One region of the Streptomyces sp. NPDC056738 genome, then DNA from elsewhere that is predicted to be linked to it. Evidence: riboswitches for the same ligand, from Rfam matches in the RefSeq annotation. Region 1 holds a riboswitch; the other holds the start of a gene.

Region 1 (5,508 bases):
GCCGGGTCCGGGATGCCGACCTTCTCGAGCCAGTCGACGGCCAGGGCACGGCGTTCGGCCCTGCTGCCGCCGTGCCCGTGGGCCCGCAGTCCCTCGGTGAGCTGCCAGCCGACGGAGAAGACCGGGTTGAGGGCCGTGGACGGTTCCTGGAACACCATCGCGGCGTAGGTGCCGCGCAGTTCGCGAAGGCGGGCCGGGGACGCGGTGAGCACGTCCTCGTCCGGATCGGTGGTGCCGTCGCCCAGCAGCACCCGGCCGCGGGTCGCCGCCGTGGCGGGCAGCAGACCGAGGACCGACTTGGCGGTCACGGTCTTGCCGCTGCCGCTCTCGCCGACCAGGGCCAGCGCCTCTCCCGGAGCGACGGCGAGGTTCACTCCTCTCACCGCCGGGGCCGGACCGGCGTCGGTGGCGAAGGTGACCCGCAGGTCCTCGATGCGCAGCAGGTCAGTCATCGTGCGTGCCTCCGTCCGTCGTCGTGGGTGTCGCCGCCGCGGCCCGCCGCCGGAGCCGGGGGTCGGCCAGATCGGTGAGGCTCTCGCCGAGGAGGGTGGTGCCGAGCACGGTCAGGACGATGGCCAGACCGGGCGGGACCGCGGTCCACCACAGTCCCGAAGTGACGTCGGCGACCGAGCGGTTGAGGTCGTATCCCCATTCGGCGGCCGAGTTGGGCTCGATGCCGAAGCCCAGGAAGCCGAGCCCGGCGAGGGTGAGGATGGCCTCGGAGGCGTTGATGGTGAAGATCAGCGGGAGGGTGCGGACCGAGTTGCGCAGCACGTGCCGGGACATGATCCGCCGGGTTCCGGTGCCGATCACACGGGCCGCGTCCACGAAGGGCTCCGCCTTCACCCGGATCACCTCGGCCCGTACGACACGGAAGTACTGCGGGACGAAGGCCACGGCCACGGAGCAGGCGGCCGCGCCGAGACCGCCGGCGAGGCTCGACCTGCCGCCGCTGATCACGATCGACATGACGATGGCGAGCAGCAGCGGCGGGAACGCGTAGAGCGCGTCGGCCACCCCGACCAGCGTCCGGTCCAGCCGGCCGCCGAGGTATCCGGAGACCAGGCCGAGCACCGTGCCCGGCACCACCGACAGCGACAGTGCCGCGAGGATGATCTCCAGGGCGGTCCTGGCTCCCCACACCGTGCGGGACAGCACGTCGTACCCCGCGATGGTGGTGCCCAGGGGATGTGCTCCGCTCGGAGGCTGCTGTGATCCGAACAGGCCGGATTCGTCGCGGAGTTGCGCGAAGCCGTGCGGGGCGAGCAGCGGGCCCAGGAGCGCCGCGAGGACGAAGAGCGCGGTGAGGACCGTGCCGGTGAGCAGCATGGCCCGCTGGACCGCGCCGCCGGTGCGCAGGCGGACGCGCAGGCGCCGCGGCAGCACGGTCCGCCGGCGGAGGAGGAGCTGGGCCACGGCTCAGTACCTCACTCGGGGGTCGATGAGGGCCGCGACGACATCGACGACGAAGTTCGTCAGCGCCACGACGACGGCGAACAGGGCCACGATGCCCTGGACCGCCGGAAAGTCACGGACCGTCAGGTAGTGGGCCAGTTCGTAGCCGAGGCCTTTCCATTCGAAGGTGGTCTCGGTCAGCACCGCTCCGCCGAGCAGCCCGGCGACCTGGAGTCCGAGGAAGGTGATGACGGGGATCAGGGCGGGCCGGGCCGCGTGGTGGGTGACCAGGCGCAGGGGCGCCACTCCGCGGGATCTGGCGGCTTCCACGTAGTCGGCGGAGAGGGTGCCGATCAGGTTGGTGCGGACCAGCCTCAGGAGGATGCCGGCCACGAGCAGGCCGAGCGCCAGGGCGGGCAGTACGGCGTGCTTCAGGACATCGACGACGGCCGCCCCGTCACCGCTTCGCAGGGCGTCGACGAGGTAGAGGCCGGTCGTGCTGGACTGGTCCTGGAGGAAGAGCTGGACGTCGGTGCTCGCCCGGCCGGACGCCGGGAGCCAGCCGAGCCGGATCGCGAAGACGAGCTTCAGCAGCAGCCCCGTGAAGAACACGGGGGTGGCGTAGGTGAGGACGGCGAACAGCCGCAGCGCCGCGTCGGGCGCGCGATCCCGGTACGAGGCCGCGACCAGGCCCAGGGGGACCCCGACGACGAGGGCCACGACGAGTGCGTTGAAGGCGAGTTCGGCGGTGGCGGCCCCGTAGGTGCCCAGCACGTGGGTCACCGGCTGGTCGTCGGTGACGGTGCGGCCGAAGTCGCCCGCGGCCAGGGACCTCAGGTAGTCCAGGTACTGGGTGAGCAGCGGCCGGTCGTAGCCCGCCTGGTGCAGTTTGGCCTGGAGCTGGTCCGGGGTGAGGCGGTCGCCGAAGGCGGCACTGACCGGGTCCCCCGTGGCGCGCATCAGGAAGAAGACCAGGCTGACCAGGATGAGCACGGTGGGGACGATGAGGAGGAAGCGGACCACCAGATGGCGGAGGAGTCCGTACCCCGCGGCGCCGCCGGCCGGAGCGGCGGCGCCGGGGACGTCCCGGGTCAGGGCGCTCACTTCTTCGCGAGCCCGGCCCAGCGGAACTGGTACGCGCTGCTCAGTTCGTCGGGCACCCCGCTGACGTCGGTGCGGGTGACGATCGCGGTGGACCCTTGGAGCAGCGGCAGCAGGGGCACCGAGGCGGCGGCCCTGTCCTGTGCCTGCTTGAGCAGTCCGGCGCGTGCGGTGGCGTCCGTCTCCGTCTCCTCCTTCTTTATCAGCTCCCGGACGGCGGGGTCGGAGTAGTCGTTGGCGACCCAGCTGTTGGCCGAGTAGAAGGGCGAGAGGTAGTTGTCGGCGTCCAGGTAGTCGGCGTACCAGCCCAGTTGGTAGAGCGGGTACAGGTGCTTGACGCGGTCCTTGCCGTACTGGGTCCACTCGGTGGACTGGAGGTTCACCTTGAACAGGCCGGTGGCCTCGAGCTGGGTCTTGACCAGGGCGTACTCGTCGGCCGAGGAGGAGCCGTAGTGGTCGCTGTTGTACTGGAGGCTGAGGGTGACCGGGGTGGTCACCTTCGCCGCCCTGAGGCGCGCGGCGGCGGCCGCCTTGTCGGGGCCGCCCTTCTTGTCGCCGTAGAGCGACTTGAAGGAGGCGGTGGCGCCGGTGAGTCCGTCGGGCACGGAGCTGTACAGCGGCTGGTAGCTGTTCTTGTAGACCTGCTGGGCGAGTTGGGTCCGGTCGACGGAGTCGGCGACGGCCTGCCGTACGGCCAGCGCCTTGGCCTTGTCGGGCTTCTTGGTCCTGGTGCCGTAGGGCTGGGTCCGGAAGTCGAAGACGATGTAGCGGATGCCGTTGCCCGAGCCGGTGTGGACCTTGATGTCCTTCTTCTTGGAGAGGTCGTCGAGGTCGGCGGTGGTGAGCGTGCGGTAGACGGCGTCGACGGTGCCCTGCTGGACATCGAGCTTCAGATTGCTCGCGTCGGTGTAGTACTTCAACTGGACGTTCTTGGTCTTCGGTGTGCCGAGACCGCCGCCGTAGGCGCTGTTGGCGGTGAAGGAGACCAGCGAGTTCTTGTCGTAACTGCGCACGCCGTACGGGCCGTTCCACGGCTTGGCCGCCACGATCGTCTTGTCGTCCAGGATCTTGCCGGCGGGGAAGACCTGTTCGTCGACGATGTAGCCGGCGGCGGTGGACAGCACCTGCGGGAACAGCGTGTCGTCGGCCGACTTGAGGGTGAAGACGACTTCGGTCGGCGTCGGGGCGGCGACGGAGTCGAGGTCGTACAGGAGGGACGAAGGACCGTTCTCGTCGGCGATCCTCAGATTGCGGTCGAAGCTGAACTTGACGTCGGACGAGGTCAGTTCGTGGCCGTTGGCGAACTTCAGGCCCTTCCTCAGCGTGACCGTGTACTCCTTGGGGCCGGTCGGTTCGATCCCGGTGGCCAGGTCCGGGGAGACCTCCGTGGCCCCGTTCTTCACGCTCAGCAGGGTCGCGTAGACCTCGCTCTCGATGGTCCCGGAGCCCGCGTCCCACGAGCCCGCGGGATCGAGGCTGGTCACCTGGTCCGTGGTGCCGACGGTGATCGCCGCCGCCGTGGAGCCGGTGGACGTCTTGCTGCTCGTGCAGCCGGTCAAGGCGACCAGGAGCGCCGTGCCGAGGGACATCGCGCCGAGGGACCGGAAGGGTCTGGTGGTGCCGTGCTGTGCCATGGCTGGTCTCCGCTTCCGCAGGGTGGGGTGCACGAAGGGGCTTCGGCAGGCGGGGCATGCCGAGCGCGCGCTGTCGTGTGAAGGAGGGCGGGGTGAGGGAGGGTCAGCCGTGACAGAGGCAGCTGCAGACCAGCAGCAGATCCACGTGGCGTCGAGAGCACAGCACAAGGCGCGTCGACACGCTGTCCTCCCGGGAAGGTCGTCGGCTCTCGGGCCGGATGGGAACGCACTTGCAGAACAGGAAGATCCGCCGAGCCTTCACCTGGGGCACCCCACTGCGTCGAGGGTTGCCGTCCGGCCAGCCAGGGCTTGATCACCGGAACTCGTAGCTCGCGCTCACCGTAGATTCCCGGTTCTCCCGGCGTCAAGGGCTTCCCGAGTCGCCGGCGGAAGAGGTTCCGGCGGACCTGAGAGAACGGCGAGTTCCCCGCCCGACAAGCAATACGAATGACATCTGACGGTATGTCAGATTGCAATCATATTGCACGGGCCCGGGCCTTCGGACGGAGGCGTAGGCTGCGGCCGGAAATGCACGCTCGTCAACTGCCCTTCACCAGCGCCAGGTTGCTAGGCTCGGGCCATGCAGATAGGCGTCAACGTTCCCAATTTCGGACCCGGCACCGGTCCGGAAACCCTTTCCCGTTGGGCCAAGACGGTGGAAGGCCTCGGCTTCGACCTATTGATGGTCTCCGACCATGTGGCCATCACATCGGATGTCGCGAAACAGTATCCCGCCCCGTTCTACGACCCTTTTACGACACTCTCCTGGCTGGCCGGTCAAACGGCCCGGGTGAAGCTGGGCACGACGGTTCTCATCGCGCCCTACCGGCACCCCCTGCTGGTCGCCAGGATGGCGGCCAACCTCAATCAGCTCTCCGGCGGCCGACTGGTCCTCGGTGTCGGTGTCGGCTGGGCCCGGGAGGAGTTCCAGGCGCTCGGCGTTCCCTTCGAGCGGCGCGGCGCGCTGACCGACGAATTGCTCGAGACCCTGCGAACGGCGTGGGCCGACGAGGCCGATTACGGGAGCGGGCGGATTCCGCTCTGGATCGGCGGCAACAGCGACGCGGGACTGCGCCGGGCGGCCCGCCACGGCCTGCCGTGGCATCCGCTCCGGTTCACCATGCCGTGGTTCCGCGACGCGGTGGACCGGCTGAAGGACATCTCGGCCGAACTCGGCCGGCCCGTGCCCGACCTGGCCCCGCGCATCGTTCTGCGGCTCACGCCGAAGCCGGTCGACCATCCGGACCGCCGGGCCGGTGAGGGCACCATCGAGCAGGTCCTCGACGACATCGAGCAGTTGCGCCTCGCCGGTGCCGGCACGGTGGTCCTCGACCCCTACAACGGCGACCCGGACGAGACCCTCAGGCCCGAGGTGGCA
Region 2 (5,508 bases), on a different contig from region 1:
CGACTGGTACATGGGCTTCTCCGAGGGCCTGATCCGCGTCATGCCGGGCTGGGAGATCAACCTCTGGGGTCACACGCTCGTCCTGGGTGTGTTCATCCCGCTGGTCATCTTCCCGCTGGTCCTGGTCGCGATCGCGGTCTACCCGTTCATCGAGGGCTGGGTCACCGGCGACAAGCGCGAGCACCACATCCTGGACCGTCCGCGCAACGTCCCGACCCGGACCGCGTTCGGCGCCGCCTGGATCAGCTGGTACTTCGTCCTGCTCATCGGTGGCGGCAACGACCTGTGGGCCACGCACTTCCACCTGTCGATCAACTCGATCACCTGGTTCGTCCGGATCGCGTTCTTCGTCGTGCCGGTGCTGACCTTCATCGCCACCAAGCGTGTCTGCCTCGGCCTCCAGCGCCGGGACCGGGACAAGGTGCTGCACGGCCGCGAGTCGGGCATCATCAAGCGCCTGCCGCACGGTGAGTTCATCGAGGTCCACGAGCCGCTCAGCCAGGACGCGCTGCACACGCTCACCGCGCACGAGCAGTACAAGCCGGCCGAGATCGGCCCGACGGTCGACGAGAACGGTGTCGAGCGCAAGGTCTCGGGCACGCAGAAGCTGCGCGCCAAGATGAGCCAGGGCTTCTACGGGGAGGAAGGCCAGATCCCCAAGCCCACCGTCGAGGAGTACAAGGAGATCGCGAGCGGCCACGGCCACCACTGATCCCCGGCAGTTCGCCACGGCTGGAGCCCCGTCCATGACACGGACGGGGCTCTTTGCCGTCCTCCGGGCTGGATAGGGTGGTCTCACCCGGTGGTGCGGGGCGATCCACCCCGCGTCACCCACGAACCGTGTCACCCGTGTCACCCGCGACCGCGTGACCCACGAACCCAGGAGCGACCATGAGCGCTGTGAACCCCGCTGGAGGCGACACCGCGGCGGGCCGTTCCTGGCCCGCGGTACTGAACGGACTGCTCGAAGGCCGCGACCAGAGCGCGGACGACACCGCCTGGGCGATGGACCGCATCATGCGCGGCGAGGCGACCGACGCGCAGATCGCCGGGTTCGTGGTGGCCCTGCGCGCCAAGGGCGAGACCGTCCAGGAGATCGCCGGACTCGTCCGGGCGATGTACGAGCACGCCAATGTGATCGAGGTGCCCGGCCGCACCGTCGACATCGTCGGCACGGGCGGCGACGGCGCGAAGACCGTCAACATCTCGACGATGTCCTCGATCGTGGTGGCCGGCACCGGCGCCAAGGTCGTCAAGCACGGCAACCGGGCCGCGTCCTCCGCGTCCGGCTCCTCGGACGTCCTGGAGAAGCTCGGCGTCAATCTCCAACTGCCGGTGAAGCGGGTCGCCGAGGTGGCCGAGGAGGCCGGGATCACCTTCTGCTTCGCGGTCAAGTTCCACCCGGCGCTGCGTCATGTGGCGGCGGCCCGCGGCCAGTTGGGCATCCGGACCACCTTCAACGTGCTCGGACCGCTGACCAACCCGGCCCGGGTGAAGGCCCAGGCGGTCGGTGTCGCCGATCCCCGGATGGCGCCCATCGTGGCGGGCGTGTTCGCCGAGCGCGGCAACTCCTCGCTCGTCTTCCGCGGCGACGACGGTCTCGACGAGCTGACCACCACCGGGGGCTCGCACGTCTGGGTCGTCCGCGACGGCAAGGTCACCGAGGAGCGCTTCGACCCCCGCGACGTCGGGCTCGACATCGTCCCGGTGGAGGCCCTGCGCGGCGCCGACGCCTCGTACAACGCGGAGGTCGCCCGGCGTCTCCTGGACGGCGAGAGGGGGCCCGTACGGGACGCGGTCCTGCTGAACTCGGCGGCGGCCCTGGTGGCCCTGACGCCGGCCGACGGGCCGCTGGCCGGGCAGCTCCGCGACCAGATGGACAGGGCGGCCGAGGCCATCGACTCAGGCGCCGCCAAGCGCACCCTGGAGCGCTGGGTGGCCGCCAGCAACGCCTGAACACCCGGGATCCCGCGCGGGACGCAGTCCGGATCGTGGACTGCGTCTTGCGCGGGGAAGATCCTCTGGCAAGATGCTGTATCAGGTCATGAGTGACAGCCATCAGGCCCCGGCCGGCTGTCCGGCAACCCTCCGTCCGTGGCGGGGTGCCCCGGGTGAAGACCAGGTCGTAGGCAGCGAGGCCTACGGCAAGCGCGGACCCCTCCCGCTCTCCGGGCGGACCACCAGGGGTCCTGGTCGTTCGAGGGAGCCTTCTGTGAGCAAGCGAATGCGTTAGGGCGCCGAGCCCCGCCTCCGCACACCCTTTTCACCTTTCTCCCGCGCCGAGCGCCGCCCTGAGGCGGCCGGCTCGCGCGGTGATCCCGCCTGCCTCTCACAGGAGCTCGCCATGTCTGTTTCCACCCTTGCCGCCGACCAGACCGTTTGTGCACCCCTGCCCGTTCTGGGCCGGGATGTCACCGTCCCCCTCGTCACCGGCGGCGAGGTGACCTACGCGGCTCTCGACTACGCCGCCAGCGCGCCCGCCCTCCAGCGCGTGTGGGACGACGTCGCCGCATACGCGCCGTACTACGGCAGCGTCCACCGGGGCGCCGGCTACCTCTCGCAGCTCTCCACCGACCTCTTCGAGAACGCCCGCAGGACCGTCGCGGAGTTCCTCGACTGCCGCGACGGCGACCAGGTCGTCTTCACCCGCTCCACCACCGACTCGCTCAACCTGCTCGCCGCGGCCCTCCCGGCCGACTGCCAGGTCTTCGTCTTCGAGACCGAGCACCACGCCTCCCTGCTGCCCTGGCGCGACGCCCGCGTGACCTACCTGAACGCCCCGCGCACCCCCGCCGAGGCCGTCGACACCCTGGAGCGCGCCCTCGCCGCCCGGGACCCCTACGGACCGGCCCTCGTCTGCGTCACCGGCGCCTCGAACGTCACCGGCGAGCTGTGGCCGGTGCGGGAACTGGCCGCCGCCGCGCACGCCCACGGCGCCCGCATCGTCCTCGACGCCGCCCAGCTCGCCCCGCACCACCCGGTGTCCGTCCAGGACCTCGACGTCGACTGGGTCGCCTTCTCCGGGCACAAGCTGTACGCGCCCTTCGGCTCCGGCGTCCTCGCGGGCCGCTCCGACTGGCTGACCGAGGCCGACCCCTACCTCGCGGGCGGCGGCGCCAGCCGCAAGGTCACCCGGCGCGCGGACGGCGGCGTGGACGTCGAGTGGCACGACAGCGCCGCCCGCCACGAGGCCGGCTCGCCGAACGTCATCGGCGCCTACTCGATCGCCTCGGCCTGCAAGGCGCTCACCGACGAGGGCTTCGACAACCTGCTCGCCCGCGAGCGGCACCTGATCCGTACCGTCCGCGAGGGCCTCGCCGAGGTCCCCGAGGTCCGCGTGCTCTCCCTCTTCGGTGACGACGCCCCGCGGGTCGGCGTCATCTCCTTCGTCGTCGAGGGCTGGAACAGCTCGCACTTCGCCGCCGCGCTCTCCGCCGAGTACGGCATCGGGGTGCGCGACGGACTGTTCTGCGCCCACCCGCTCGTGCGCACCCTGCTCGGCAGCGACCCGGAGACCGCGGGGGAGTGCGGAGCCCCCGAGGCGGCCCCCGGCGAGAAGTCCCTCAACGCCATCCGCGTCAGCTTCGGGGCCGGCACCCCCGACGAGCACGTCGAGCGGTTCGTCCGCGCGGTGCGCGAGCTCGTCAGGGACGGCGCGCGCTGGCGGTACCGCACCGAGGACGGCCGCTGCGTCCCGGCGGTCTGACCCCCGCACCGGATCCGCCCGGAGGCGGCGCCGCGTCGGTCAGGAGTCGAGACCGATCGCGAACGCCGCCTCCAGGTCGTGCTGGGAGTACGTACGGAACGCCACGTGCGTGTCCGTCGCCTCGACGCCCGGGATCTTGCTGATCCGGCCGGGGATGACGTCCGCCAGGTCGTCGTGGGCGTGGACCCGGACCATGGCGATCAGGTCGTAGGTGCCGGTGACCGAGAAGACCTCGCTGACGCTCTCCAGCGACGCGATCGACTCGGCGATCTCGGGGATGCGGTCCACGCTGGTCTTGATGAGGACGATCGCGGTGATCACGGCTGGTTCTCTCCCTAGGGGGCCGCTGCTGGGGATCTCACCCTACTCGCGGTCCACCGGACCCGGCCGCTCCACCGGGGGCCCCGGCAGGACCCCCCGGGCGGGCACGACGGCCGGGCGCCGCCGGAAGCGCGCCCAGGCGTAGACGAAACCCAGGGAGAAGCCCACGAGGTGGGCCAGGTAGGCGACCCCGGGACCACCCGAACCGCTGCGCCCGGCCGCCAGCCACTGGAGGCTGAACCAGAACGGCAGCACCACCCAGGCCGGGAACCGCAGCGGCAGGAAGAACAGGAACGGGAAGAGACTGGTCACCCGGGCCTTGGGGAACAGGTAGAGGAACGCGCCGAGCACCGCGGAGATCGCCCCGGAGGCCCCGACCAGGGACTGCTGCGAGGTCGCGTTGGCCGCGGCGTACCCGAGCAGGGCCAGGTATCCGCAGCCCAGGTAGAACAGGGCGAACTCCAGATGGCCCATGCGCTCCTCGGTCATCAGCCCGAACACGTAGAAGAAGAGCATGTTGCCCAGGAGATGGAGCCAGCTTCCGTGGACGAACAGGGCGGTCGCGGGGGTGAGCGCCTCGCCCGGGGCCCCGTCGAACAGGGCGGCCGGCACCACGCCCCAGCGGCGGAAGTACGCCCGCTGCGCGACCAGCAGCTCGTCCCCCGTGCCGTACGCGGGATCGAGCCCCGAGGCGGGGCCGATCACGAAGATCAGACAGCACAGGACGATCAGTCCGTACGTCACCGGCGCGGACCGGCCCCGCAGCGCCCTGCCGACCGTCGCACTCCAATTGCCGATCATGGTGCAGAGCATGACGTAACCACGCCGATGCACACAGACCGCCTCGCCGCCGTGGACACCCGAGCGTCGAGTACCCGCCAGGCCGTAGGGTTACGAGCCAAAGCCCCGGGAAACCGGCGCCGGACGGACACTAGAAGGAAAGCGACTGCCCTATGACGGTTCCCCTGCCCGATGCCAAGACCCGCTGGCGCTGCACCCTCTGCGGCAACCTCACGCGTTTCGACGTGACCCGCTCGTCGAAGGTCGTCGAGTATGTGCACCTGGACCTCGCCGGTGAGCCGAAGGTCGAGGAGCGCGAGGTGGTCAGTGAGACCATCGAGTCGGTGCGGTGCCGTTGGTGCAACGCGGTGGATCAGGTCGAACTCGTGGACAGGCCGGGCGCCGGCTCCTGACGGAGCGGGCCCCGCACGGATATTGGGGTGAATCGGATGGTGGAGACCACAGGCGGGGAGCCGGACGACGGCACCGCCGAGGTGCTCGACCGTCCGCTGCCCGACGGCGTGCGCCGACGGGTCGTGCAGATCGTCTCCGACGGCTTCGGCGGGCTGACGGTGTCCGAACTGCCCGTGCAGTTGAGACAGTACGCCCGGTTCGCACCCAATCGTCGCGTCAAGTTCGCCGGCAACGCGATGGCGGCGGCGCTGGAGACCGACCCGCTGTTCAGACAGCGCATCGCCGAG

Evidence for each region. Region 1 has a riboswitch for S-adenosylmethionine ahead of ACFRIC_RS21945 (ABC transporter substrate-binding protein). Riboswitches for the same ligand answer to the same signal wherever they lie in the genome.
Region 2: another riboswitch for S-adenosylmethionine. It lies ahead of ACFRIC_RS07770 (aminotransferase class V-fold PLP-dependent enzyme); the one in region 1 lies ahead of ACFRIC_RS21945 (ABC transporter substrate-binding protein).

The regions. Positions count from the first base shown of each region.
Region 1 covers NZ_JBHTZF010000008.1:72,390-77,897, forward strand. The annotation lists gene ACFRIC_RS21930 (ATP-binding cassette domain-containing protein) at 1-452, opposite strand, end outside; gene ACFRIC_RS21935 (ABC transporter permease) at 445-1,416, opposite strand; gene ACFRIC_RS21940 (ABC transporter permease) at 1,420-2,499, opposite strand; gene ACFRIC_RS21945 (ABC transporter substrate-binding protein) at 2,496-4,130, opposite strand; SAM riboswitch class IV at 4,352-4,461, opposite strand; gene ACFRIC_RS21950 (LLM class flavin-dependent oxidoreductase) at 4,711-5,508, shown strand, end outside.
Region 2 covers NZ_JBHTZF010000003.1:76,181-81,688, reverse strand. The annotation lists gene ACFRIC_RS07780 (cytochrome bc complex cytochrome b subunit) at 1-712, shown strand, start outside; gene trpD (anthranilate phosphoribosyltransferase) at 892-1,956, shown strand; SAM riboswitch class IV at 2,041-2,157, shown strand; gene ACFRIC_RS07770 (aminotransferase class V-fold PLP-dependent enzyme) at 2,345-3,706, shown strand; gene ACFRIC_RS07765 (Lrp/AsnC ligand binding domain-containing protein) at 3,746-4,027, opposite strand; gene ACFRIC_RS07760 (rhomboid family intramembrane serine protease) at 4,070-4,828, opposite strand; gene ACFRIC_RS07755 (hypothetical protein) at 4,981-5,220, shown strand; gene ACFRIC_RS07750 (NYN domain-containing protein) at 5,257-5,508, shown strand, end outside.